3 regions of the Streptomyces pseudoechinosporeus genome follow, and region 1 is predicted to be linked to each of the others. Evidence: riboswitches for the same ligand, from Rfam matches in the RefSeq annotation. Region 1 holds a riboswitch; each other region holds the start of a gene.

What was found. Region 1 has a riboswitch for ZMP and ZTP ahead of folP (dihydropteroate synthase). Riboswitches for the same ligand answer to the same signal wherever they lie in the genome.
Region 2: linked by a shared signal. The riboswitch ahead of ACYVO6_RS42100 (glycine hydroxymethyltransferase) and the one ahead of folP (dihydropteroate synthase) in region 1 are both predicted to bind ZMP and ZTP.
Region 3: linked by a shared signal. The riboswitch ahead of ACYVO6_RS16735 (bifunctional 5,10-methylenetetrahydrofolate dehydrogenase/5,10-methenyltetrahydrofolate cyclohydrolase) and the one ahead of folP (dihydropteroate synthase) in region 1 are both predicted to bind ZMP and ZTP.

The regions. Positions count from the first base shown of each region.
Region 1 covers NZ_BAAGPS010000023.1:133,479-142,715, reverse strand. The annotation lists gene ACYVO6_RS24045 (sulfurtransferase) at 42-869, opposite strand; gene ACYVO6_RS24040 (VOC family protein) at 1,182-1,976, shown strand; gene ACYVO6_RS24035 (hypothetical protein) at 2,134-2,304, shown strand; ZMP/ZTP riboswitch at 2,447-2,539, shown strand; gene folP (dihydropteroate synthase) at 2,589-3,413, shown strand; gene ACYVO6_RS24025 (NUDIX domain-containing protein) at 3,410-3,802, shown strand; gene thyX (FAD-dependent thymidylate synthase) at 3,858-4,643, opposite strand; partial or broken gene ACYVO6_RS24015 (UTRA domain-containing protein) at 4,641-4,988, shown strand; gene ACYVO6_RS24010 (hypothetical protein) at 5,344-5,793, shown strand; gene ACYVO6_RS24005 (HIT domain-containing protein) at 5,796-6,248, opposite strand; gene ACYVO6_RS24000 (toll/interleukin-1 receptor domain-containing protein) at 6,280-7,749, shown strand; gene ACYVO6_RS23995 (TIGR03086 family metal-binding protein) at 8,254-8,847, shown strand; gene ACYVO6_RS23990 (ArsR/SmtB family transcription factor) at 9,125-9,237, shown strand, end outside.
Region 2 covers NZ_BAAGPS010000073.1:53,910-63,146, forward strand. The annotation lists gene ACYVO6_RS42100 (glycine hydroxymethyltransferase) at 1-1,290, opposite strand, end outside; ZMP/ZTP riboswitch at 1,323-1,411, opposite strand; gene rocD (ornithine--oxo-acid transaminase) at 1,544-2,758, shown strand; partial or broken gene ACYVO6_RS42110 (glutathionylspermidine synthase family protein) at 3,067-3,366, opposite strand; gene pdxR (MocR-like pyridoxine biosynthesis transcription factor PdxR) at 3,531-4,964, opposite strand; gene ACYVO6_RS42120 (carboxymuconolactone decarboxylase family protein) at 5,012-5,518, shown strand; gene ACYVO6_RS42125 (carboxymuconolactone decarboxylase family protein) at 5,515-5,961, shown strand; partial or broken gene ACYVO6_RS42130 (isocitrate lyase/phosphoenolpyruvate mutase family protein) at 5,958-6,107, shown strand; gene ACYVO6_RS42135 (GMC family oxidoreductase) at 6,175-7,716, opposite strand; gene ACYVO6_RS42140 (aldehyde dehydrogenase family protein) at 7,783-9,237, opposite strand, start outside.
Region 3 covers NZ_BAAGPS010000011.1:48,858-58,094, reverse strand. The annotation lists gene ACYVO6_RS16770 (alpha/beta fold hydrolase) at 1-785, shown strand, start outside; partial or broken gene ACYVO6_RS16765 (IS5/IS1182 family transposase) at 909-989, opposite strand; gene ACYVO6_RS16760 (transposase) at 1,040-1,336, opposite strand; gene ACYVO6_RS16755 (TetR/AcrR family transcriptional regulator) at 1,540-2,142, opposite strand; gene ACYVO6_RS16750 (oxidoreductase) at 2,232-3,155, shown strand; gene ACYVO6_RS16745 (alpha/beta hydrolase fold domain-containing protein) at 3,503-4,387, shown strand; gene ACYVO6_RS16740 (class I SAM-dependent methyltransferase) at 4,384-5,004, shown strand; gene ACYVO6_RS16735 (bifunctional 5,10-methylenetetrahydrofolate dehydrogenase/5,10-methenyltetrahydrofolate cyclohydrolase) at 5,141-6,007, opposite strand; ZMP/ZTP riboswitch at 6,030-6,116, opposite strand; gene ACYVO6_RS16730 (DUF4037 domain-containing protein) at 6,275-7,384, opposite strand; gene ACYVO6_RS16725 (ATP-binding protein) at 7,584-8,015, opposite strand; gene ACYVO6_RS16720 (helix-turn-helix domain-containing protein) at 8,176-9,006, shown strand; gene ACYVO6_RS16715 (DUF397 domain-containing protein) at 9,003-9,237, shown strand, end outside.

The DNA of each region.
Region 1 (9,237 bases):
CGAGCCCTTTTCGCTGCCGTGCGACTGCGGACCGGGCCGGTCTACTGCGGGTCGGGCCCCGTCGCGACCGGGCGGCTGTCGTCCGCCGACCACTGCGACCACGAGCCCGCGTACAGCGCGGCCGGAATGCCCGCGACCTGAAGCGCGAGGATCTCGTGAGCGGCGGAGACGCCCGAGCCGCAGTAGACGCCGACTTCACAAGTGCCGGTCGCACCCAGGGACTTGAAGCGCTCGGCGAGTTCGGCGGCCGGGCGGAAGTGGCCGGATTCCGTCACGTTCTCCGTCGTCGGTGCCGAGACCGCGCCGGGGATATGGCCGCCGATCCGGTCGATCGGCTCGACGTCGCCCCGGTAGCGCTCGGCGGCGCGTGCGTCGAGGAGCAGGCCGGTGCGGGCGAGGGCGGCGGCTCCGTCCGCGTCGAGCAGCGGCAGCGCGCCGGGCGACGGTACGAACGTACCGGCGACCGGAGAGGGAACACCGGCCTCGATGGGGCCGTCCCAGGCCGCGAGTCCGCCGTCAAGGACGCGTACCGACGGGTGACCCGTCCAGCGCAGCAGCCACCAGGCGCGCGCGGCGGCCCAGCCGAGCCCGCCGTCGTACACGACGACGTCTCGGTCCGCGCTGACCCCGGCCGCCCGCATCGCCGCCCCGAAGACCTCCATGTCCGGCAGTGGATGCCGGCCGCTGGCACCGGCCGGAGCTGCGAGTTCGGAGTCCAGGTCCACGTAGGCGGCACCCGGAATGTGACCCTCCTCGTATGCGGAACGCAGGTTCGGGCCGCCCAGTTGCCAGCGGATGTCGAGTAGCACCGGCGGCTTCGGTCCGGCCAGGGCGCTCGCGAGTTCGGCTGCGGAGATGATGGCGTTCATGGCCACCATCCTTGCGTACGGGGTGGCCGCATCGTCCAGGTCCGGTTACTCTGCCCGCCGGACCGGCCCGAGCACACGGCGTACGAGCATGGACACAGGCTGTACAGCCGATGGACACCGCCAGGCAACCGTGGGGATACGGATGGGATACAGCAAATCGGGCATCCTCCAGCCATGCGCCGTCGGCCGGGGCACGCGGCATCCCTGGTGGTGCGAGCGTCGGCACCGGGCGGGGAATCGCGGGGGCAGTACGCGCTGTCGGAAGCGGAAGTGAAGCTGCGGGCGCCCCGGGGCGCCGAGGAAAGAGTGACGATGACCGAGTCACGGGGGTCGACCGGCCTGAACGGCACCGCGCACGCGCCCGGCACACCCTGCTGGGTGAGTCTGATGGTGCACGGGATGGCCGCGACCCAGGAGTTCTATGGAGCACTGTTCGGCTGGAAGTTCCAGCCCGGCCCTCAGCAGCTCGGCCCGTACGTACGCGCCGTGCTCGACGACCATGAGGTGGCCGGGATCGGGCAGTTGCCGCCCGACCGTCATCTGCCCATCGCCTGGACGCCCTATCTCGCCTCGGACGACGTGGATCTGACGGCGGAGACGGTACGGGCCTGCGGCGGCACGGTCGGCGTGGGCCCCCTGGACGCCGGGGATGCGGGCCGGATGGTCATCGCCTCCGATCCCTCGGGCGCCGTGTTCGGCATCTGGCAGACCGCGGCCCACCTCGGCACGGGCATCACCGACGTGCCCGGCACTCCCACATGGAACGAGCTCGTCACACGCGACTCCGCGAGCGTCGCCAAGTTCTACGAAATGCTCTTCGGCTACGAGAAAGAGCCGCTCGTCTCCGCGGACTCCGACTACATCACCCTGCACATCGAGGGCCGCCCGGTGGCCGGCATCCGCGGCGTGGGCCACGCCCTCCCCCGCGACCGGGGCCCGCACTGGATGACGTACTTCGAAGTCGCCGACGTGGATGCCTCCTTGACCGACGTCATCGACCTGGGCGGCCACGTCCTGAAAACGCCCCGCGACACCCCGCACGGCCGCATCGCCACGGTCGCGGACCCCGAGGGGGCGGCGTTCTCCCTCGTACGCACAAGCCACTGAGCAGGAGCCACTGAGTCTGCGGACCGGGCTGTCTCAGCCCTGCGGCACCACGTCCACCGGCAGTATCTTCGGCCACCTGGAGTCGACGCCGGTATGGGTGACTCCAGGCGTTGTCAGCCGCGTCGATCTCACTGCCGCGGCACGCACCGAACGGGCAGTGCGAGGAGCATCTGCCACCCTGATACAGCTCGGCACCCCTCATGCCCCGCTGTTCCACACACTCCACGCGCGCGATCCGCAGGCGGGCGAGACCGTCTACGAACTCGACGAACAGCAGCTCCGCTCCGTCATCGAAGAGCTCGGTCCGGTTCCCGACCAGCGTGTATGAGCAGTACCTCCCGGCTTCGCGCTCCCCAGAAAGCCAAGTCTCACCCCGGCCCCGCAGTCCTCAAACAGCACGACGCCCTCCTGCACGGGTCGGAGTTCTGCAGCGGTGTGGGGTTTCGTCGAGATGAGGCCCGGACAGAGTGCAGGTGAGCCGTGACTGGCGTGTCGTGATGGGCATAACCATCGGGGAGCGGCTTCGTCATAATGACGCAGTGCCGCGCGCCTGGGCTTCTTGGGATCGACCTGAGAGGCACCCTGGTGATTCGGCACCTGAATTTCTCCCCCATGGCCACCGGCCGGCCCTGGTTGGTCGGGATCGTCAACATGACCGAGGATTCCTTCTCCGACGGCGGCAGGTTCCTGACCGCTGAGGACGCGGTGGCACACGCCCGGCGACTGCGGTCAGAAGGGGCAGACATCATCGAGCTGGGCCCGGCGGCGAGTCACCCGGGAGCCCGGACGGTGACCGCGGACGAGGAGATAAGACGGCTGGCCCCGGTCATCGACCAGCTGGTCGCCGAGGACATACCGGTGTCCGTCGACTCGTTCCTGCCCGAGACCCAGCGCTTCGCCGGCGCCCACGGTGCCGCGTACCTGAACGACATCCAGGGCTTTCCCGACTCCGCCTTGTACGAGGAGCTGGCCGGTACCGGGTGCCGACTCATCGTCATGCACTCGGTGCAGGGCCGGGGACCCGCCACCAAGGTGGTGACGGATGCCGCAGTCGTCCACAGTGGCATCGAGCGGTTCTTCACGAAGCGCCTGGCCGCACTCGAAGCGGCGGGCATCGGCCGGGACCGGCTGGTCATCGACCCGGGGCTCGGCTACTTCCTCGGCGCCGATCCGGAACCGTCGCTGACGGTCCTGACGGGTCTTGAACAGATGAAGGCTCTGTTCGACGTGCCGGTCCTGGTCTCGCCCTCCCGCAAGTCGTTCCTTCGCGCGCTCACCGGGAGCAGCCTTCTGCGGATCGGCCCGGCCGGCCTGGCGGCGGAGCTGTACGCCGCGCGCCACGGGGCGGACTACATCCGCACCCACGACGTCGCCGCCCTCCGTGACGCCCTCACCATCTTCGAAGCCCTGGAATCGACCAAGGAAGCTGCCAGATGAACCAGCGAGAGGCAATCGTCGCAGTGATCCGGCGCGGACAGCGGGTGCTCGTCATCCAGCGGGGCCCGTCGGCCCGGATGCCGGGCTACTGGGCACCCCTCAGCGGCACGATCGAACCCGGGGAAACGCAGGAGAAGGCCCTGGTCCGGGAGGTGCGCGAGGAAGTCGGCCTGCGAGTTGCTCCGGGGGCCAAGGTCTGGGAGTCGCAGACCCACGACGGAAGATTCCGCCTGCACTGGTGGACCGCCGATGCTGAGGACGGCGAGGTGGTCACGGAGCCGGGCGAAGTGAGCGCCGTACGGTGGGTCACGGCACGGGAGTTCGCAGAGCTGCGGCCCATTTTCGACGGCGATCGCGAGTTCTTCGCCCAGGTGCTGACGCGGCTCTGAGCGGCAGCACATCCTGGCCCGGCCCTTCCTGACGCACCCGCGGCCCAGGTGCTCCTCAGACCTTGCGCCACCCAGGGACCCAGGCGCCGTCCTGGACCTCGTAGTCCCCGAAGAGGGCGGGGGCTTCCTTGACCATCAGCTCACCGACCTTCCCGAACAGCAGACGGATCTCCTCCTCCGCTCCCGAAGCCGTCCGGTTCTCGATGACGTGCCGCAGGGTACGGACGTTGGCCGTCCAGGCCAGACCGGTGGCAACGCCCTCGGGCGCGAACCGGTGCATGAAAGAGGTCTTGGCCTTCTTTTCGCCGAACGGCACACCGGGCTCGTCCAGATGGAAATGGTCGGCCATCCAGTGCTGGAACTCCTCCATCTGCTCCAGCAGCGCAGTGGCACGCTCCATCAACTCGCCGTCTTCCTCGGCCCACTGCGGAAACCAGAACGGCAGGTCGTCCGACCGTACGAAGCGCAGCGACTCCTGCGAGACAGCAGCGCCGGCGCGATGCCGGACGAGTTCATGCGTGACGACCCGGCTGACGTGGTGGACTACGAACGTGAAGTTCACGTGCTCAAGAACCGAGCCGTGCGCGCTGGACAGAATGTTGCGCAGGGACTCGTCCTGGTCGGTGCGGATTCGTGTCACGTTCGGGTTCAGCCCGGGCTCCCAGGAGCGGTAGCAGACACGGCCCGCGAACTCGGCGAGATTCTGCGCGTCATCCAGCTCCCCACGATCCACTCGCTCCAGCCAGTTCTCCCCTCCGACTTCGGCGAGATAGCCGGCCACCTCCTCATAGTCCAGCTGAGGCCTGGCGATGAGACGGACCTGGGGTTCGACGCGGTGCACGAGTTCCTGTCCGACGGTAAGCCGGTTCAGCTGTCGACGAGTTGGGAGCCGTACGAGCTGACGGCCGGCACGCTCGTCGTGCTGCCCGAGGGAGGCCCGCACGCGGGAAAGGGCGTGGTCGACCGCATGGCCGAGATCGGTCTCACGGTCACGCACTCCGTGGAGCGGCCAGAGCCCGGGGAAGCCAATACCGAGGAGGCGACCCTCCTCGGTATCCAGCGGGGCGCGCTCGTCACGCGGATTCAGCGGACGTACTACAGCGACGACGGCCGACCGGTCGAGACGGCTGACATCGTTGTGCCTGCCGCCCTCTGCGAGATCGTGTACGAGGTGCCCGTCTCGTAGCACGAATGCCGAGCCGGAGATCGTCCGATTCGCTCTCGGGTTGTCGCGGATCTATCGCCCGCTCAACAGCTCAGGGCCGTAGGCCTTACTAGGCCTGCAGCGTTGGGCACTGCTCTTGGGAGCAGAGTCCAGCATGGTGCCATCCCACATAAGGTGGCCGGGATGAATCTGGTTGACGACCGGCGGGGGATTCGATGGATCAGGGGTTGGCGGCTGTACTGGGTGTCCTCGTAGGCGCGTTGGCGACGGGTGGTGGCACGTACTTTGCCGCAAGGTCAGCGGACCGGCTTCACAAGCGCCAGGCCCGTGGGGAGGCGTATACCAACCTCGTGCGTGACCTCGAGAGGGCGGGCCAGTGACTGCCCTGAGCGAGGGGTCGGATGCGGGAGTCGGCGGCAGGGTGCCGCTCGACCCGGACCGGATCAAGCATCTGGAGTTCATCCAGGCGACGATCACCCGCTTGGGTACCAACTCGTTCCTCATGAAGGGCTGGGCGCTGACCCTGGCCGCGGGCCTGCTCGCGCTGTCCGCCAGTCGGCTGAGCTGGCAGCTCGCGTCCGTCGGCGTGGTGCCGCTGCTCTGCTTCTGGTACCTGGACTGCTTCTTCCTGCGCCAGGAGAGGGCCTTCCGCCGGCTTTACGACGATGCGCGGTCCCCCGACAGCACGGTCGAGGTGCTGTCCATGAACGTGGGGCGGTATCTGTCGCGGATGCCCTGGCCGGAGGTCTGGCTGACGCCGACGTTACTGCTGTTCTACGCGCCCTTGCTGCTCGCCGACCTCGCGCTCCTCGTCCTCACCCTGTGAACTCACCGCGCCGGACGGCCGATCGCCGCGGAGAGTCGGGCGGCGAGCGCGTCCTTGGCCGCGTCGTCCTCGTCCCGGAACCCCGCACTCTCCGGCGGCCAGATCGGCCCCATCGCGTCCCCGGGGCTGCGCGGCACGAGGTGCACATGGGTGTGGAACACGGACTGTGAGGCCTCCGCGCCGGCGGAGTTGATGACGTTCATGCCGTCGGGTTCGAGGACCGCGCGTAGGGCGCCCCCCACCAACAGCACGGTGTGGAAAAGGCGTTGAGCCGCCACGTCGTCCATCGCCCACAGGTCCGCCGCATGCGCCCTCGGCACGACCAGTGTGTGTCCGCGCGTCGCGGGCGCCAGCGGGAAGAAGGCGACGGTGTGCGCATTCTCGTACACCACGCGCGCCTTGCCGGTGCCGGCGACGATCTCGCAGAAGGCGCAAGCCTGTTCACGGGCGTCCATGGACCTTCCCTGTAGCTCTAGGGTGTGCGGCGTGGGCGGCATCTTCATCAACTACCGCAGGGGCGATCACGAAGACGTCGTGCGGGCACTGTACGACCGACTCGAACAGCATTTCGGCGAGGACCAAGTGTTCCGGGATGTCGCGTCCATCGTGCCGGGGCAGCGGTACCCGGACACGCTGCGGCAGCGGGTGGCGGACTGCGAGGTGCTGCTCGTCGTCGTGCACCGGGGCTGGGCGGACGCGCTGGGCGGGTCCGGCGAGCGACGGCTGGACGACGAGACGGACTGGGTACGCCGGGAGATCGACCAGGCCCTGCACACCGGCAAGACCGTCATCCCCCTGCTGCTGGACGGCGCCGCTCCGCCGCGATCGGACCAACTGCCGGAATCCATCCGGGAGTTGGCCCACCGCAACGCCCAGTGGCTGCGCGTGGCCCGCTACGACGCCGACCTGGCGGAACTGGTCGCCGTACTGGAGACCAAGGTGTCCCGGACCTGGCGGCCCGTCCCGCCGCCACCGCCGGGATACCGGCCGGGTCGGTGGCTGGGCGTCCTCGCCACGGTGCTGGCCTGCGCGGCGCTGATCGGGGTCCCCGCGCTGCCTCAGGACGACGACTGGGCGCGCGGGAACGGCCTTCCCTGGACGCTGTACGCGACGCTCGGATGCTGCCTGCTGCTGTGCGCGCCGCTGATCGCGGTCGCCGTCGGCCGCTTCCTGCTGCGCCGCCCGATCGACAGTTGGGAACGCGACCTGCACGCGGTCAAGCACCAGACGTACGTCCGACAGACCTGGCCGATGGCCGCGGGGCTCTTGCTCATCGGGCTGGTCCCGGCGCTTCAGATGTGGGGCGACAAGGGCATGTGGGCGTCCTTGGCCCTGCTGCTGGTCATGGGCCTCGGGGTCGCGCACACGGCCGCCACCCACATCCGCCTCAAGCGGCGCGACGCCGACCTGTGGGCCCGCTGGCCGCAGGGCCTGCCGAACCCGGTGACCCGGCCCGTGCTGCGCCGGGCCATCGCGCGGCTGGAACTCCGCCTGGCCGAGTCGCGGCCACCGCTCTCCCGCGAGCAGCGGGAAAAGGCCGAGTGGGAGCTGAAGGACATGCGCGAGGCGCTCGAACGGCTGGCGGACGAGGCGCGGCGCTCCCGTCTGAGGTGGCTGTGCCAGGACCACCCCTGGATCTTCGGCGGCTACTGCGTGGGGCTGGCCCTGATCACCGCCCTGGCCGTGGCGTCCGGGCTCGCCTTCGACGCGGCGGGGCAGGGCAGGCTGCGTGGCTACGTCGCGCTGGCGGTCGTGGTCCTGACCGGCGCGGCCCTGGCGCTGGCCACCATGGAGCTCGGTCTGCGCCACCAGCGCCGGTTGCGCACAAGCCTGGTGACCGAGGCCACCGAGCGGATCGCCGCACTGGCCGACCAGGTGACCGCCCTCAGCGCCCCCGCCCGCACCAGGCGCCCCACTCCGGCCCCGCGGCCCGAGGAGTTCGCCGAGCCCGACTAGTCGGCGGCCCTCTCCGAGGCGCACCCTGGAAGCAGAGATGCGCTTCTCACCTGCTGGCCGCGGCCGTACCCTGGCCGCGCTCGGGCGTGCAAGGGAGACGGTCCGGGAGTGCCGGCTCGCCCTCCTTTGCGGTCCAAGGCCATCATCCTCACGAAGAGGCCCGGGCACACCACGAACTTGCCCAGACGCTGCCTCCTACCGATCCGTTGGCGGCCCGCCAGCCTCGTCAGGCCGCAGCGCAGGTACTCACACGGCTGGGCGTCACATGCCGCTGCCACACCTGCGCCCGGCCGGCTGGTGAAACGCGTGTCGGGGCCCGGCGCTCCCAGCCGAGACCCTAGGGGCAAACAGGGTTGCGGGGAGAGCAACGCCGACGCTGCCGCGTCGGCCGGGAAGGAGCGTCCGTCTCCGCACGGCGAACCGGTGGAGCTGCGCCGCCCGGTCTGACAGCCTTGACCGACCGCGGCGGGAACGGGTGAGGCGAGCGAGAGGGGCAGGGAAGCGATGAGCGAGAGCGCCACGACCGAATGGACCACCCTGGACCAGGCGCATCAGGCGCTGCGTACGGCGGTACGCGGCGTCGCCGCTGGGGACTGGAGCCGGCCGACGCCCTGCGCGGGGTGGAACGCCACGCAGGTGCTCCAGCACGCCGCCGGCGACCAGGTCGGCTACGCCGCCTTCCTCACCGGCGGCCCGGGCCCCTCCGAGAACCCGTTCGAGCCCTCCGGGCGGCTGGACGGCACTCCCGAGGCCGTCGCGGAGGAGGCGCTGCGGGCCTCCTCGATCGCGTGGGCGGCGATCGGCAGGGGCGTCGCAGAGGTGGCTGTGCCGATTCCGCCGCACAAGATGTCCGCCGAGCTCGGCGCTGGCGCCTGTGCCCTGGACGCCGCGGTGCACGCCTGGGATATCGCCGTCGCCACCGGGCAGCCCTCGCCGCTCACGCCCGGGCTCGCCCGCGAGCTGCTGGACGTCGCCCGGCAGCTCGTCGAGCCGCTGCGGGGCTTTGCGTTCGCCGACGCCCTGTCGGCACAGCAGGGGGACGACGAAGTCGCCGCGCTGCTGCGCTACCTCGGCCGCCGCCCGGACTGGACGGCCTGACTTGCACCACGGGCGGCCACGGGTGCCCGCCCAGATCGCCATCTCGCCCCCGGTCAGCCCGATCGCCTGCCGGTACCGGCGCATCTGAACCGCGATCAGCGCTCCAACGCCCCCTCGACCGGCGCCGGCTGGTCGACCTCCCTGACGGCCGGATCGTGTTCCGATTCCCACCCCATCGATCCACTGATGCTCGCAGCGGTATCCCGCCAGGAAACCACCCCCATCAGGGATGCTCTGGAGTTGCTCTGTTATTTCGGAATAACGTAATGTTGTGGCCATGACTGCCGAGTCCCTCCAGGAGCGGATCGCCGCGCTCGAAGAACGGGTGTCGCGGCTGGAGTCCGTACCGCAGAAGCCCGTATCGCAGGTATCCCGGAGCGAGGCGTTCTG
Region 2 (9,237 bases), on a different contig from region 1:
GCCGGCGACCTCGTCCATCTCGGCGGTTCCCAGGCCACGCGTGGTGAGGGCGGGGGTGCCGATGCGAATGCCGGAGGTGTACCAGGCGCCGTTGGGGTCGGCGGGGATGGCATTGCGGTTGGTGACGATGCCCGAGTCGAGCAGGGCGGTCTCGGCCTGGCGGCCGGTGAGGCCGTAGGAGGAGGCGACATCGATCAGGTTGAGGTGGTTGTCGGTGCCGCCGGTGACGAGGGTGGCGCCGCGGCGCATCAGGCCCTCGGCGAGGGCGCGGGAGTTGTCGACGACGGCCTGGGCGTAGTCGCGGAACTCGGGGCGGCGGGCCTCGGCGAGCGCGACGGCCTTGGCGGCCATGACATGCGGAAGGGGGCCGCCGAGCACCATCGGGCAGCCGCGGTCGACCTGGTCCTTGAGGGAGTCGTCACACAGGACCATGCCGCCGCGCGGGCCGCGCAGCGACTTGTGGGTGGTGGTCGTGACGATCTGGGCGTGCGGGACGGGGTCGAAGTCGCCGGTGAGGACCTTGCCGGCGACGAGGCCGGCGAAGTGCGCCATGTCGACCATCAGCGTCGCGCCGACCTCGTCGGCGATCTCACGCATGATGCGGAAGTTCACAAGACGGGGGTACGCGGAATAGCCGGCGACGATGATCAGGGGCTTGAACTCACGGGCGGAGGTGCGCAGGGCCTCGTAGTCGATGAGGCCGGTGGCGGGGTCGGTGCCGTAGGAACGCTGGTCGAACATCTTGCCGGAGATGTTCGGGCGGAAGCCGTGGGTGAGGTGGCCGCCGGCGTCCAGGGACATGCCGAGCATGCGCTGGTTGCCGAAGGCCTGGCGGAGCTCGGCCCAGTCGGCCTCGGAGAGGTCGTTGACGTTACGGACACCGGCCTTCGCGAGCGCCGGGGCCTCCACGCGGTCGGCGAGGACGGCCCAGAAGGCGACGAGGTTGGCGTCGATGCCGGAGTGCGGCTGGGCGTAGGCGTGCTGGGCGCCGAAGAGTTCGCGGGCGTGCTCGGCGGCGAGGGCTTCGACGGTGTCGACGTTGCGGCAGCCGGCGTAGAAGCGGCGGCCGACGGTGCCCTCGGCGTACTTGTCGCTGAACCAGTTGCCCATGGCCAGCAGGGTGGCCGGAGAGGCGTAGTTCTCGGAGGCGATCAGCTTGAGCATCTCGCGCTGGTCGGCGACCTCCTGGCCGATGGCGTCGGCGACCCGGGGCTCGACGGCACGGATCACTTCGAGGGCGCTGCGGAAGGCGGTGGATTCGGTGGAGAGGGGCGCAGAGTGGTCGGACATGAGGGACCTCCGGACGTGGCGTTCAGCGTTCACGGTTCGGCCCAGGCGCACGGCACTTGTTCGTCACGGGCCGCTCCCCGATGGTCGGTCCCATCCCAGCGCGCCAGTCACGGCCCGCCGGTCAGCCTACCGGCCCCGCCTGATCGCCAGGTCCCCGAGTCCACCATGCGAGCGACGATGCAGGCGACGATGGGAAGGGGCCACAAACCGCCCGGTGCCCTGAGAGAAACGTGCCGTGAGGAATGGAGATCCCATGGATCCCGTGACCCGTACGGAGGCGCTGATCGCCTCGGCCGAAGCGCACAGCGCGCACAACTACCACCCGCTGCCGGTCGTCGTGGCCACGGCGGACGGGGCGTGGATGACGGATGTCGAGGGGCGCCGTTTTCTCGATCTGCTGGCCGGATACTCCGCGCTCAATTTCGGGCACCGCAACAGACGGCTGATCGACGCGGCCAGAGCGCAGCTGGAGCGGGTGACGCTGACGTCGCGGGCGTTTCATCACGACCGGTTCGCCGAGTTCTGCGCGCGGCTGGCGGAGCTGTGCGGCATGGAGATGGTGCTGCCGATGAACACGGGCGCGGAGGCGGTGGAGTCGGCCGTGAAGACCGCGCGGAAGTGGGGGTACCGGGTCAAGGGCGTGCTCGACGGTATGGCGAAGATCGTCGTGGCGGGCGACAACTTCCACGGGCGTACGACGACGATCATCAGCTTCTCCACGGATGCGGAGGCGCGGGCGGACTTCGGCCCGTACACGCCGGGCTTCGAGATCGTGCCGTACGGCGATCTGACCGCGATGCGCGAGGCGATCACGGAGAACACCGTCGCCGTGCTGCTGGAACCGATCCAGGGCGAGGCGGGGGTGCGGGTGCCGCCGGCCGGTTATCTCGCGGGCGTACGGAAGTTGACGCGCGAGCGGAATGTCCTGTTCATCGCGGATGAGATCCAGTCAGGGCTGGGGCGGACGGGCCGGACCTTCGCGTGTGAGCACGAGGGTGTGGTGCCGGACATGTATGTGCTGGGCAAGGCGCTCGGGGGCGGGGTCGTGCCGGTGTCGGCGGTGGTGTCGAGCGCCGAGGTGCTCGGCTTGTTCCGGCCCGGAGAGCACGGTTCGACGTTCGGCGGGAATCCGCTGGCCTGTGCGGTGGCGATCGAGGTCATCGCCATGCTGCGGTCCGGTCAGTTCCAGGCGCGGTCCGCGGAGCTGGGTGATCATCTGCATCGCGAGCTGGAGGTGTTGCGCGACACGGGCAGGGTGACGCAGGTCCGGGGGCGCGGGCTGTGGGCGGGGATCGACATCGCGCCGGCGTACGGCACGGGCCGTGAGGTCTCGGAAAAGCTGATGGACCGGGGTGTGCTGGTCAAGGACACCCACGGTTCCACCATCCGGATCGCGCCGCCGCTGGTGATCAGTAAGGAGGACCTGGACTGGGGGCTGGCCCAACTCCGGGCGGTACTGGGCGCCTAAGCGGCCTCGGGGAGGTGAGGCACGCCCCCACGCCTCCCCCACTGCCTTAAAGGCGTGGGAGGTACCCCCAGGCACGGCACCTCGCCGCACTGCCGCATCACCCAAGTACGTCCAGTACGAGGGCGATGCGGCAGCACGCCGATGCTCCCCCAGCTACCTCCCCCAGCTACCTCCCCCAGCTACCGCTGGGGGTGCCCCCAGAGGTGCCCCCAGCACCGGACGACGCGGGAACGCACCCCACCTCCCCGAGGCCGCTTAGAGATTCGCCGGATTCAGAGGATCACCGGGACTCAGAGAATCACTGACGCTCAGAGGATCACGTGCGGCAGAAAGCGGGCGTACTCGTCCGTGATCAGGCCGGAGGACTCGCGGATGCCGAGGCCCGCCGACTCGTGCTCGACGACCCAGGCGCCGAGGACGACACGGTTGCCGTCGAAGGAGGGAAGGGGGGCCAACTCCTGGTAGCAGCAAGGTTCTTCACGGATCACCGCGGCGTTTCCGGGGTCGTGGACCGTGACGCCGGCGCCCTCGCGGCCGAGGAGGGGCTTGGCGACGTAACCGGTGGTGGTGGCGAGTTCGCGAGGGCCGTAGAGATGGGCGGGGAGGAGGGCGGTGAGTGCCGCCGCCAAGAGCCCCATCCCGCCGAGTACGACCGTGCCCGACCGCAGTTGCCGTCGTGAGTCCGCCATGTCCGCTCCCCCGTGACCGTTCACCATCAAGTTCTCGGCCCTCAGCTTATGGATCATGACCGTGGCCGCCGCATTCGGAGCTCTTAAGGCAGCACCCTGCACAAGGCGTCCAGTGCGCCCGTCCAGGCGTGGTCCGGTGGTGTGCCGTAGCCCACGACGAGGGCGTCGTACGGGTCGGTCGCGGTGTCCGCGTGGCGGTAGCGGGTCAGGCCGTGGACCGCCAGGCCCTGCCAAGCAGCTGCCTGGACCACCGACTGCTCGGTGCCGGGCGGGAGTTGGAGGACGGCGTGAAGGCCGGCCGCGATGCCGGTGGCCCGTACCGAAGGGGCGTGGGAAGCAAGCGCCGTGACGAGTTGGTCGCGGCGGCGGCGATAGCGGAGGCGGGCCGCGCGGACATGGCGGTCGTACGCCCCCGAGGTGATGAACTCCGCCAGGGTCAGCTGGTCCAGGACCCCGCACGAGTCCGTCCCGCCCTTCGCCGACGTGACCTCCGACGCCGGCGACGGCGGCAGAACCATCCAGCCGAGCCGCAGCCCGGGAGCCAGGGACTTGCTCGCGGTGCCCAGGTACACGACGCGATCCGGGTCGAGTCCTTGAAGCGCCCCCACCGGCTGCCTGTCGTAACGGAACTCCCCGTCGTAATCGTCCTCCAGGATCAGCCCGCCGGTCCGCCGCGCCCAGTCCACGAGGGCGGCCCGCCGGTCGGACTGCAGTGGTACGCCCATCGGGAACTGGTGCGAAGGGGTCAGCAGGATCGCCCGGGCATCGGCGAAGGCCGCCCCCACCCCCGTACCCGCACCCGCCAGGCCATCCGTGGACGTACCCGACTCGTCGAACGGCAGCGGCATGGTCCGCAGCCCCGCCGCCTCCGCCAACTTCCAGTGCACGTCAAGCCCGTACGACTCCACGGCGAGCGAGCGCAGCCCCCGCTGCCGCAGCACCGTGCCGAGCAGGCGCAGGCCGTGGGCGAAGCCGGAGCAGATGACGATGCGTTCGGGATCGGCGCGTACGCCGCGGGCGCGGGCCAGGTAGGCGGCGAGGGCGGTGCGGAGTTCGACGCGGCCTCGCGGGTCGCCGTAGCCGAGGGCGTCGTGCGGCGCCGTGGCCAGTGCGCGGCGGGCCGCCTTCAGCCACTCGGCGCGGGGGAACGAGGCGAAGTCGGGGGTGCCGGGTACGAGGTCGTACGTCGGCCCGCGCGGCGAGCGCGGCCGTGGAGCCGCTGACGAGTCCGGCGCCGCCACGGCCCGTTCCGCCACGCGCGTGCCCGAGCCCTGGCGTGCGGTGAGCCAGCCCTCGGCGACGAGATCGGCGTACGCGTCGGCGACCGTGTTGCGCGCGATGCCGAGGTCGGCGGCGAGCGACCGCGACGAAGGCAGCCGCGTCCCGGGCGCGAGCCGCCCGCCGCGCACGGCCTCGCGCAGCGCGTCGGTGAGCCCTCGGCGCAGGCCGGGGCCGGTCAGTTCGGCATGCAGGTCGACGTGCAGGTCGACGCCCAAAGTGGCCCATGATTTCGCCATAAAAATGGACCATACCCCTGGGCTACTTCGCTCCTAGGGTCGAGGGCATGACTACGAACGACGACACGACGGCCGCGGAGTACGCACCCGAACAGCCGGCCCGGATGCACTGGGCCCAGCTCGCCCCCGAGGTCTACAAGGCGATGATCCGCCTCGACACGGCCGCCAAGCAGGGTCTTGACCACAAGCTGTACGAGTTGGTGAAGATCCGCGCCTCACAGATCAATCACTGCGCCTTCTGCATCGACATGCACACCAAGGACGCCCTCGCGGCAGGCGAGAGCGTCGAGCGGATCATCCAGCTCAGCGCCTGGGACGAGTCGCGGCACTTCTACACCGAAAAGGAACTCGCGGCGCTGGAGCTGACCGAGGCGGTGACCATCCTGACGGATGGTTTCGTGTCCGACGAGGTGTACGAGAAGGCCGCCAAGCACTTCGACGAGGCCGAGCTGGCGCAGTTGATCTCCGCGATCGCAGTGATCAACGCGTGGAACCGGTTCGGGGTGACCTTCCGTATGACCCCGGGGCACTACCAGCCGGGGCAGCACAAGTGACGGCGCGGACCACCCACCTCGACCCCGAAGTCGGCAAGGCCATGTCCGCGCTGAGCGCCGCCGCCAAGCAGGGCCTCGGCGACCCCGGGCTCGCCGAGCTGGTCCAGATCCGCGCCTCGCAGCTCAACCACTGCGCGTTCTGCCTCGACATGCACCTTGAGATCGCCCGCAGGCACGGGGTGAGCGAGCCGCAGCTCGATCTCCTCGCCGCCTGGGAGGAGGCCGAGGACGTCTACGACGAACGGGAGCGGGCCGCGCTCGCGCTGACGGAGGCGGTCACGGTCCTGACCGACGGCTACGTGCCGGACGAGGTGTACGAACGGGCGGCGCGACACTTCGATGACACCCAACTCGCCCATCTCATCGGGCTGATCACCGTTATCAACGGGTGGAACCGGCTGATGGTCAGCCGCCGAATCCCGCCGGGAGGATCTGCGTGGTGAACAAGATCGAAACGTTCCGCACGCTGCACGTGGGCCGCGCTCCGGGCGATCCCCAGATCCTCCCCGGCCCATGGGACGCCGCCAGCGCACGCGTGTTCGCCGAGGCCGGTTTTCCGGCGCTCGCGACACCCAGCGCCGGGGTCGCCGATCCGGAACGGGCGACGGAGAAGGAGGACTCAACGGCGGTGGCTTCGGCGGGAGTTCACGTGGCCATCACTCGCCACCTCCGATCAGGTCGACACACTTCTCCCCGACCATGAGCACCCCGATCATCGGGTTCACCGCGGGCATCGCCGGGAAGACGGAGGCGTCGGCGATCCGGATGCCGTCCAGACCACGGATCCTCAACCGCGGGTCGACGACGGCGAGTGAGTCGTCCGGGGCGCCCATCCGGCAGGTTCCCGCCGGGTGGTACACCGTGTGCGCCACCGACCGCGCGTACACGCTGAGCTCCTCGTCGCCCGTGACGTCGGGACCGGGGGCCACCTCGCGCTTCAACCAGCCCGCCAGCGGCTCGGACTTGGCGATCTCGCGGGCGATCCTGATCCCGTCGACCAGGGTGCGGCCGTCGTAGTCGTCCTCGTCCGTGAAGTAACGGAAGTCGAGGGCGGGCTTCTCGGCCGGGTCGGCGCTGGTCAGATAGAGCCTGCCGCGACTGCGCGGCTTGGGGATGTTCGGAGTCATGGAGACGCCATGGGCGGGGCGTTCGTACCCCAGTCGCTCCGGGTTGTCCGTGAACGGAATTTGGTAGAAGTGGAACATCAGGTCGGGGCCCGGCTGTTCGGGATCCCGGCGCACGAACAAACCCGCGTCGGAATCCATCGCGGAGTTCTCGGGAATCGGCCCGTTCGTCTCCCAGACGATCACCGACTCCGGGTGGTCGAGCAGGTTCTCGCCGACGCCAGGCAGGTCATGCACGACGGGGATGCCGAGCGCCTCCAGATCGCGGGCGGGCCCGATACCGGAGTGCAGAAGCAGCCGTGGCGAGTCCACGGCACCCGCACACAACAGGACTTCATTCTCCGCGCGTACGAGGATCTCCTCGCCGTCCTTGGTCCGTACGTGCACGCCGCGCGCCCGCGTCCCGTCCAGCTCCAGCCGGTACGCCCAGGTCTCCAGCAGGATCGTCAGGTTCGGGCGGTCCAGGAAGGGGTGAAGGTAGGCGACCGAGGCACTCGACCGCTTGTTGTTCTCCGGGTGGTACGCGAGGTCGAAGAAGCCGACGCCCTCGGTGAACGGCTTCTTGTTGAAGCCCTCGACGCGCGGCACTCCGAGCGTGGCCTGCGCGGCGTCGACGAAGTCGCGGGCGATGGCGTTCCGGTCCTTCTCGTCGACGGCGACGATGTTGTTGCGCAGCCGGGCGTAGTACGCCTCCATCGGCACCGCGCCCCAGCCCTTGGCACCGGCCGCCTCCCACTCGTCCCAGTCGGACGGCAGCGGCTTGAACGCGATGAGCGTGTTGTGGGAGGAGCAGCCGCCGAGCACCCGGGCGCGGCTGTGCCGGATGTACGAGTTGCCGCGCGGCTGCCGGGTCGTCGGGTAGTCGTAGTCCAGCTCCCCGCCGAGCAGCCCCATCCAGCGGCGCAGGGTCAGGACGTCCTCGCGGCCGACGTCGCTGGGGCCGCCCTCGATGACGGCGACGGTGACGTCCGGGTTCTCTGTCAGCCGGGAGGCGATGACGGAGCCGGCGGTACCGCCGCCGATGACGACGTAGTCGTACGTGTGCTCGTGGATGGGCACGGGCTGCTCAGGCATGGGGGATTACTCCTCGGAGTCGTACAAGGTGCTGCGCTCGGCGAATCTTCGGCGGGGGCGTGGGCGTCAGCCCGCGAACCAACGCACCGGCTGCGGCGCGAGGTTCTGGTACACGTGCTTGGTCTCGCGGTACTCGGCGAGACCGGCGGGCCCGAGCTCCCGCCCGACGCCGCTCTTGCCGAAGCCGCCCCATTCCGCCTGCGGGAGGTAGGGGTGGAAGTCGTTGATCCAGACGGTGCCGTGCCGCAGCCGTCCGGCGACGCGCCGGGCGCGGCCCGCGTCGGCGGTCCAGACGGCGCCGGCGAGCCCGTACTCGGTGTCGTTGGCGAGCGCGACGGCCTCGTCCTCCGTACGGAACGTCTCGACGGTCAGGACGGGCCCGAAGACCTCCTCGCGTACGACCTTCATCTCGCGGTGGCACTGGTCGAGGACGGTCGGCTCGTAGAAGTACCCGGTGGCGGGCCTCTGCTCCGACGGTTCGGGCCGCTTGCCGCCGGCCCGCAGCACCGCGCCCTCCGCGAGGGCGGAAGCGACGTACGCCTCGGTCTTCTCCCGCTGCTGCTCGGAGACGAGCGGCCCGCACTCGACGCCGTCCTCGGTGCCGCGCCCGAGCCGGATCTTCCCGGCCCGGCGGGCGAGTTCGGCGACGAAGCGTTCGCGTACGGACTCCTCGATGATGAGGCGTCCGCCGGCGGAGCAGACCTGGCCGCTGTGGATGAACGCGGCGTTCAGGGCCTGGTCGACGGCGGTGTCGAAGCCTTCCTCCGTGGCGCAGGCGTCGGCGAAGACGACGTTGGGGTTCTTGCCGCCGAGTTCGAGGGCGACCTTCTTGACGGTGACGGCGGCGGCCTGGGCGACCTTGATTCCGCTGATGAGACCGCCGGTGAAGGAGACGAGGTCGACGCCGGGGTGCTCGGCGAGGCGGGCGCCCACGGTGTGCCCGGGGCCGGTGACGATGTTCGCGACCCCGTCGGGCAGCCCGGCCTCCTGGAGCAGTTCCACCAGGGCGATCGTGGTCAGGGGGGTGATCTCGCTGGGCTTGATGACGAAGGTGTTCCCGGCGGCGAGTGCGGGCGCGATCTTCCAACTCGCTTGCAGCAGCGGATAGTTCCAGGGCGTGATCATGGAGCACACGCCGATGGGTTCGTGCACGACAACGCTGTGGATGTCGTCGGACCCGGCGTCGACGACCCGCCCCCCGCCCTCTCCCACGACGAGATCGGCGAAGTACCGGAAGGCGTCGGCGACACAGTCGATGTCGACGCGCCCCTCCTCGAGCGTCTTGCCGGCGTCCCGGCTCTCCAGCAGCCCGAGCCGCTCACGATCGCGTACGAGGAGATCGGCGACACGACGCAGCAGTGCGCTCCGCTCGGCGACGGGGGTACGGGGCCAGGGCCCTTCGTCGAAGGCACGGCGGGCGGCGCCGACGGCCGCGTCCACATCCCGCCCGTCGCCCTCCGCAACCACGGCGAACGGCTTGGCGTCCGCCGGGTCGAGCACCTCACGTGTCTCCCCGGAGAC
Region 3 (9,237 bases), on a different contig from region 1:
GGCACCTGATCGGACCGTTGTCCCAGCGGAACCGGGTCATCGTGCCCGACCATATGGGATTCGGAAAAAGCGCCACCCCGTCCGACCGCACCTATCTGGTCGGCGAACACATCGACAACCTCGAAAAGCTCCTCGTCGACACCCTCGACCTGACCGACATCACGCTGGTACTGCGCGATTGGGGCGGAGCGATCGGCACCGGGTTCGCGCTGCGCCACCCCGATCGGGTGGCCCGGATCTTTGCCACCAACACCGTGCTCCCTCTCGGCCTGGACGGCTTCGATCAGCTCATGGCCGCCAATGTGAACGACAGCCCCTGGTTCCAGTGGGTCCGCGCCGCCATCACCGACGGCAGCTTCGAACAGATACTCGGCAATGCCGGCCACACCATCACACACCTGATGATGGCCCTGCAGACCATCGCCCGCCCGCAGATCGCGACACCGACCTGGATCCGCGCCTACTCCAGCCCCTTCCCCACGCCCGCCGAATGCCGGGGCGTGATCAGATTTCCCCAGCAATTCGTCGTTCCCGAACCGGATCCGGCGCTCAAGCCGCCGGATCCGGACGCCGTAGCAGCTCTGCGAGCCAAACCCGCAATGCTGGTCGAGGGCATGCGCGACACCGCCCTGATCCCTCGCCACATGATTCCCGCCTTCCGGCTCGCCTACCCCGACGCGCCGGTCATCGAGCTCCCCGAGGCGGGCCACTTCACTCCCGAGGACGCACCCGAGACTCTTCTTGCCCTCCTCCAGCTCTTTCTCCAGACACCCGTGCATGCCTGATCAGGATTTCCGCTGACGGGTGCGGTGCCGGCAATTGACTGCTCCGAGGCATCGGTAACGGCAATGAACCATTCTCGGTAACCGCTACTCACGCTATGTGACGAGCATCGGAGCGTCCGGCTGTACTGCCAGCTGGGCGATCCGGGTGCCATCGATGAACCAGCACAGCACCAGGACCGCGTGCTTGAAACAGCCCAGCGCCCGCCAGCTGCGGCGGGCGCTGGGCACGGTGGTGACCCTGCACCGCCACTCGGTCACACAGAACTTCGTGGCGCACCCATGCAGCGCTTGAGGACATCGCGCTCCATCCCCAGCTCGTTGTTCTCCTTCTGCAGCGCCGCGCTCTCCGCCGTCAGCCGGGCGATCAACACGTCCTGGCCCTCCGGCGCGGCCCTCTCGGCCCGCGTCGCCCGCGAGGCCCAGCTCGCCAGGGTCGTCTCGTTGATCCCCAGGTCCTCCGCGACCTCGGGGACCGGCTTCCCGGTCTCCGTCACGATCCGTACCGCCCCCTCACGGAACTCCGCCGTGAACTTCCGACGCTTCTCCGCCATGACAACCAACATCCTCTGCTGTCAGGGACACCACGCTGCGAGGGGAACCTCAGTTGTCAGGCTGCTGCTGGCTCGTCGTGGCTGGTCGCGCCCACGATGGGGGTCCCCCGCTCGAGCGAGGTCGAGAGTGGGGGGAGCCGAATATTGATACAGCCCCGCGTCCCTGGCGGCGTTGTCGCGTGGCGGCGTGAAAATGTGAAGCGTCAGCGGGGCTTCAGGCCGTGGAGCAGGTGGTGGACCAGGGTGTCCACGCCTGCCAGGGCCGCCTCTGGGGGCAGCATGCAGCCGGCGATGAAGGCGGCCATGCCGTGGAGGGCGGCGCCCATGACGAGGTTCAGGTCCCCGGGGTCGCCCGCGATGATCTCGCCACGTTTCTGGGCATCCGCGAAGACCTGGGTGAGGCCGCCCAGCGTCCGTTCGACCGCGGCCGCCATCTGCTCCGAGGCGTCGGGGTCGTGCTTGCGGGCGTACATCAGCTCCAGCAGCTCGGCGTTGTCGATGGCGAAGCCGAGGTAGGCCCGACCGAGGGCGGTGAGCCGGAGTTCGAGGGGAAGTGCGGGGGCGTAGGCGGCGTCCAGGGCCTGGCCCAGTCGCTCGTACCCGGCCAGCGCCAAGGCGTTGAGCAGGGCCTGCTTGTCCTTGAAGTGCCGGCCGGGCGCGGCATGGCTCACGCCGACCTCGCGGGCGAGCTCGCGCAGCGACAGGGAACCGGCCCCCTTCTCACGCAGGGTGCGTTCTGCGGCTGCGAGCAGGGCGGCTCGCAGGTCTCCGTGGTGGTAGGGGCGGCTTTCAGGCATGCGGGACATCGTAACTCCATGTGGGCAGCGCCAGCATAGTTGTCGTTGCCATCATTGTTGCCATTGACAGCATTGTTGTCGACGCCTACATTCGACTCATGGCTGAGAAGACGAAGAACAACGCATGGGACGCGACCCGCCTCCCCGACCTCACCGGCCGCACGGCGGTCGTCACCGGCGCCAACAGCGGCATCGGCCTCACCGCGGCGGACGCGCTGGCGCGTGCGGGCGCACACGTGGTCTTCGCGGTACGGGACCTGGAGCGCGGGCAGACAGCGGCGGCGACGGTGAACGGCAGCACCGAGGTACGGCGTCTGGACCTGGCGGACCTGACCTCCGTACGGGAGTTCGCGGACGCCTGGGAGGCCCGGCCGCTGGACCTGCTGATCAACAACGCCGGCGTGATGATGCTGCCGATGCGGCGGACCGCGGACGGCTTCGAGATGCAGTTCGGCACGAACCATCTGGGCCACTTCGCGCTGACGAACCTGCTCCTGCCGCACATCACCGACCGGGTGGTGACGGTGGCCTCCGGCGCCCACCGCTGGGCCGACGGACGGATCCGCTTCGAGGACCTGAACTGGAGGTCCGACTACGACCCGCGGCGCGCGTACGCCCAGTCGAAGCTGGCGAACCTTCTCTTCACGCTGGAACTCCAGCGCCGCCTGACGGAGTCCGGCTCCCCGGTCCGCTCCCTCGCCGCCCACCCCGGCTGGGCGGCGACCAACCTGATGAGCCATGCCGCGAATCCGGTGATGAAGACGTTCATAAAGGTCGGCAACAGGTTCTTCGCCCAGGACGACAAGGCGGGCGCCCTGCCGACGCTGTACGCCGCGACGCAGGACCTGCCCGGAGCGAGCTACGTCGGGCCCGACGGGCGGGGCGAGATGCGCGGAGGGCCGACGCTGGTCGGACGGTCGGCGGCGGCGAGCGATGCGGCGGCGGCGCGGCGGTTGTGGACGGTGTCGGAGGAGCTGACGGGCGTGAGCTGGCCGGTGGAGCAGCCGGCCGCCGGGCGCTAGTACCAACGCCGTGTAGTTGGAAGCTGTATCTCAGTCGATCATGGAACGTGCGGGTCGAACAGGTTTCTCGCCGGGGTGATCTTCCCGTCGTTCCGGGCCCGCACGCGGTCTCGCCCCCTCGGTTTGGGTCACCGACCAGGGTGGCGGGCGGCACGCAGGGTGATCTCCATGGGCACCACCAGGGGTACGTCTGGCAGGTCAGCCTTGGGAAACAACGGATTGAGCGGGCCCGCACGTGCCAGAGAGCGGTCGATGACGGGCATCGTCAAGTATCTCGCCAGCCGCTACGCATCTATCCCTGCACCACCGACTTACAGGGGCGCCAAGCCCCCTTCAAGGAGCGGACCGTGTCTTTGACCATGAACCTGACGCGCCCCCTCCTGCGCCTGAGACCGAACACTTTCGTCACGGTGGAAAGCATGCGGAAGTCCATGGCCCGCCCCCACCCGGCTGCCCCCGTCCCGGCAGCGTTGCGGCGTTCCTGCTCCATCGCCACCGATACTGTCCACGGCCACCAGGTCATTACGCTGACCCCGAAGTCGGGCCGCAGGAACACAAACCTGATTTACACCCATGGCGGCGCCTACATCTACCCGCTGGCCGGCATGCACTGGCGGATCATCGCGACGCTGATCCGCCGGACGGGAGCGAGGGTCACCGTCCCGCTCTACGGACTCGGACCCGAGCACACCGCCGACGATGCCTACCAGCTCCTCGAAGACGTCTACCGGACAGTGGCCGAGCGGGCCGGGAACGACCCGGTGTTCCTCGTCGGCGACTCCGCCGGGGCGGGTCTGGCCATCGGCCAGGCGATTCTCTACCGTGAAAAGGGTCTTCGGGCGCCGAACGGCCTGTTTCTGTTCTCCCCGTGGGTCGATGTCACCATGAGCAATCCCGACATCGCCGCCATCACCGGCCTCGACCCCATCCTCGCTCCTCAGGGGCTCGCCGCCGCCGGCGGGGATTGGGCAGGAGCCCGAAGCACCACCGACCCCCTCGTCAGCCCGCTCTACGACACCCTCGAGAAACTGCCGCAGACGTTCATCTACCAGGGGGGTCACGACATCTTCCTGCCCGATGCGAAGAAGTTCGCAGCCAAAACCAACGCCGCGGGCACCAAGGTGGACCTGCGTATCTACCCCGCCGCATTCCACGTCTTCGTCGCGGCAGCTTGGACCCATGAAGCACGCCACGCGCTACACGATGCAGCAGACCGCATCACGGCCAGTTGACCACAGACGACGGTCCTGCCGGCGTGGACGCAAGCTTCCTCTGGTCGCCCCAGACAGATGTCTTGGACCTCGCGCACGATGATGTCCGCTCCGGTCGGGAGATCGGTGCCGGGGACGGCGCGAACTTCACCCACTACCCGCCAACCGTCACCCACGTACTGGCGGTCGAACCCGAACCACACCTGAGGCGACTCGCAGAAGCCGCCGCACAGCAGGCGCCCGTTCCGATCCATGTCGCCGCCGGCAGTGCTGAAAGGCTTTCCGTTCCCGGTAAGAGCTTCGTTGCCGCGGTGTTCTCGTTCGTGCTGTGCACGGTCCCCGATCTCAACGTGGCCCTCGGTGAAGCCCTCCGCGTACTCAGACCAGGTGGACAACTCCGTTTCCTGGAACACATCCGCGCCGATACCTCCGGCCTCATCCGAGTTCAGCACCTGCTGGACGCCACCGTCTGGCCGCTCCTCGTCGGCGGGTGTCACACCGGCCGCGACACTCAAGAAGCCATCACGCGGGCGGGATTCACCATTGAGCACCTCGACCGCTTCCTCTTCCCTGAAGCGCGGATTCCTGTCTCCTTCCACATGCTGGGAACAGCATCCCGAGACTCGAGGTCGAAGTAGGCCGCAAGGTCAAGTTCGTTGCCCCGGCCCTCAGCACGAGACCGCTCGCTAGAGTCCGGGCTTCGTCACACGCCACCCGGCGCACCCCCACCGAGCTTCGTGATCAGCGGAGTGGGGCCTGCAGTTGAGGATGGTCTCAGCGTTCCGGGACTTCGAGCTGACGCGCGGCGGCGTCCACGGTCTGCGAGAGCAGGACGGTGATGGTCATCGGTCCGACGCCGCCAGGGACGGGAGTGATCAGGCGGGCGCGGGTGCGGGCGGTGTCGAAATCCACGTCGCCGATGTTGCCTGGGTTGTATCCGGCGTCGATCACCACCGCCCCCGGTTTGATGTCCTCTCCGCGGATCAACCGGGGCTGTCCTACGGCCGCCACCAGGATGTCCGCTTCCCGGAGGACAGCGGACAGGTCCGCGGTGCGGGAGTGGCAGTACGTCACCGTGGCGTCCTTGGCGAGCAGGAGCATCCCGACCGGTTTGCCGAGGATCGCGCTGCGGCCGACAACGACGGCATGCTGGCCCGCGGGGTCGACATCGTACTCGTCCAGCAGCCGCATGATCCCGCCGGGCGTGCACGATACGAAGCCGGGCAGCCCGAAGCTCATCGCGCCGAAGGAGTGCACCGTGACGCCGTCGACGTCCTTCTCCGGGGCGATGGCTTCGAACGCCGCGCGCTCGTCGATGTGTTCACCCGCAGGGTGCTGCAGCAGGATGCCGTGCACCCCGGGGTCCTGGGACAGGGCGGCGAGCGTGTCGACCAGTTCGGCGGTCGTGGCGGTGGCGGGCAGACCGACATGGCGGGAGGTGATGCCGGCCTTCGCGCAGCGGGCCCGCTTCATACGGACGTACGTCACGGATGCCGGGTCCTCGCCCACCAGTACCGTCGCCAGGCATGGCGCCACGCTGGTGCGCTGTGAGATCTGCGCCGCGCGGGCGGCGGTCTCCTCGATGATGCGCCGGGCGAGTCCGGTGCCGTTCATGAGCTGGGCCGTCTGTGTCGGGGACATGGCCGCCTTCCAGGCGTAGTTGACCACTCGCCCAGGCGCACGGCATCGACCGATTCGTCGGGCCGCTCCCCGGTGGTGCTCCACCTCAGCGCCAGTCACGGCCCACGTCGCACTGTAGTGGACGTGAACGGCCCCGGGAATGACGAAGATCCCGCACCCCCCCGGGGGGGTGCTGTGTCGCAAAGCGTGAGCACTTCCCCCCACGGTGTTCGCGTACCGCTCGCTTGAGCGTCCGAAGGACATCTTCCCCGTGACTGTTCACGCTTTTCACGGATAGGGGTGGGGGCCGGCGATGCCACGGGGCGCGCCAGAGAGGAAGTCAGTGCTGTCCGCCCACTGATCCACGCTGCCGATCAGTGGGCGGGAGCGCAGTTCCGGGTCGGTGACCGTCTGGTTCAGGGCCTGGGCGAAGCGTTCGGCGTGGAGGACCAGGAACGGGCGGTTGTGGTAGCGGCGGCGGGTGGGGTCGATCGGGTCGGTGACGCCGGAGGCGTTGTGGAGGGTGGCGACCTTCTCGTACGCGTCGCAGAGGTGCCGTTCCCGGTCCGCGTACTCCGTCGCGGCGAGCGCACCGCGCAGCGACGGGGTCAGGTCAGCCGCCACCGGCAGTCGGGCGAAGGTGCTGCCGAGCCATTTGCTGTACGGGGCGTATGTCCGCGACAGGAGGAGGCACAGCCGCATCAGGTCGCGTACCAGGCGCGCGGCGACCACCGCGGAGCCGAGGTCGTCCCCGACCTCCGCGCAACGGCCGACGAACGCCTCCTCCTGGGAGAGCCGTTGCCACTGGCAGGCCAGCAGGTAACGCCACACCTGGTCCGGGTACCAGGCAAGGCGCCGCCGTACGGCGTCCAGCGCGCCGAGTCCGTCGTGGAAGACGGCGCCCGCGGTCACCTCGAGGAGCCGCTGCTGCGGGATGGAAAGCCAGTCGTGCACGGTCAGTTCGGGGGTGGCGAGCGCGTCCACGCCGAGCTGCGCCACGAGCCACGGCCCGAGCCCGTCCACGGACACCCGGTGGTCGACGGGCCCGTCGACCAGTTCCATGTGGCCCGACACCGGGTCCAGCGCGTCGTCGTCACGGCGCCGAAAGTGCGTGGGCCAGCCGCGCACCTCCTTGGGCAGGCGCTCCGCCAGCAACCGGTGAATGCGCTTGCCACGCTCGGCGACCTCCTCGTCCGACAGGAACAGGTTCAGGCGCGGACCCCATTCATGATCCGCCGACCGTGCCGTGTCGAAGCCCAGCACCTCCGAACCCGAGCCGATCCGGGCGGCCGTGTACCGCAGCCCCGGGTACGCCTCGGCGAGGATCGGCCGCACGGCCTCCTCGTACAGAATCCGGGAGAGTTCGAGGCCCGGGAGGAACGCGGCTCGTGTCGGCATACGGTCACTCTGCCGGGACCGGGCTGCCGCCCACCACCGGATTACGTGCGGGCCGGGTTCGCGAGCCGAAGGCGGCGGTGGCCGCGTCGGCGGGCATGGTGTACCGGCTGCGAATGTTACACATCTTGGGAATCTGTAACGTTCGTAGATCTACCTGCCTGGGGGCAGCCGCCGCACCACGTGCGTGTACGCGAGCCACTCACAGCGGCACCTCCGCCCAGATCGTCTTGCCCGGACCGTCCGTCTGGAGGTCCACACCCCACCGAGCCGCCAGCCCCGCGACCAGCAACAGACCACGCCCGCCCTCGGATTCAGTGCCTGGCGCCCCTACCACCGGCAACCGGTCCCCGCGCTGATCGGACACCTCGATACGGAGCACTCGCTCGTCCTCCGTCAGCCGTACGCGGAAGTCCCGGCCGGACACCCGCCCGTGACGCACCGCGTTCGCCGCGAGCTCGGCCGCGATGGACGTGAGGGTGTCGTTGGTCTCGCTGCCGTACGGGTGGCCCCACTCGTCGAGCCGGTGGGCGACGAGGCGCCGGGCGAGGCGGGCTCCTCGTGGCGTCGAGCTCAGTCGCTGTGTGAACGTGCGTGCGGTGACCGGGACTTGGGGCAGGGCGTGGTTCGTCATGCGTCCACGGTGGCGGCGTACGCGCGCGGTCACCAGCTCTGCAACCCGTACGCAACGTCAGCGTACGAGTACTCAGGGTAGACAGGACGCTTAACTGACCGTAACCATGGGTGACTTCGCGCGGTTGCGCACACAACACCACCCTGGAGTACGCGACGCAATGACAACCGGCAGCAACAACACCGAACCCGAGCCCTCCGAGAGCCTCCAGACCTTCGGCGCGGTCCTGCAGGGCTTTCGCGAGCACGCTGGACTCACCCAGGAGGAACTTGCCCGGAAGATGAAGTTCTCGGTGCACTTCCTCGCCTCCGTCGAACAAGGCAGACGCCTGCCTCCGGACGACTTCGTGGAGGCAGCCGAGCAGGCCCTCAACGCGTACGGGATCCTCCGGAAGGCGGCCCGCAAGATCGGACGGCAGCCTGGTCTCGCCGCGTGGTTCCGCAAGTGGGCGGGGCTGGAGGAGACAGCCATCAGTCTGTGCACGTACGAATGCCGGTTGATTCCGGGCACGTTGCAGACGGAGGCGTACGCACGGACGCTCTTCGAGAACCGGCTTCCTCTGTTCACCGACCAGGAGATCGAGGACCGGCTGACCGCCCACCAGGATCGGCAACGGATGCTGCGGGAGCGGCAGAACACCGCGTTCAGCTTCATCCTCGATGAGCACATGTTCAAGCGCTGCACGGGAGGGGCTGAAGTCACTCGTGAACTCATCGAGCAAGTCCTGGAGTTGGGCTCGCTGAGGAATGTCGAGATCCAGGTCCTGCCGCTTTCTCGCGGTGTGCATGCCGGGCTGAACGGGCCCATGATGCTGCTGGAAACGCCGCAGAACCAGTGGTACGGCTACATCGAAGGCCAGGAAACCGGCCAGCTCATCTCCGACCCGAAAACGATCAGCGTGCTCCAGATGCGGTATGCGAAACTGCGCTCGCAGGCCCTCACTCCCGAGGACTCCGCGAGCCTGTTGAAGCAACTGCGAGGAGCGCTATGAGCACCGACGAACTGGCCTGGTTCAAGAGCAGCTACAGCGGCGACGCCAGCGGCGACTGCCTCGAAGTCGCCCTGGACTGGCGCAAGTCCAGCTACAGCAGCGGCTCCAGTGGCGACTGCCTCGAAGTCGCCCCCGGCTGGCACAAGTCCAGTCACAGCGGCAGCTCCGGCGACGACTGCATAGAGGTCGCCGCCTGCCCCACCACCATCCACGTACGCGACTCCAAGAACA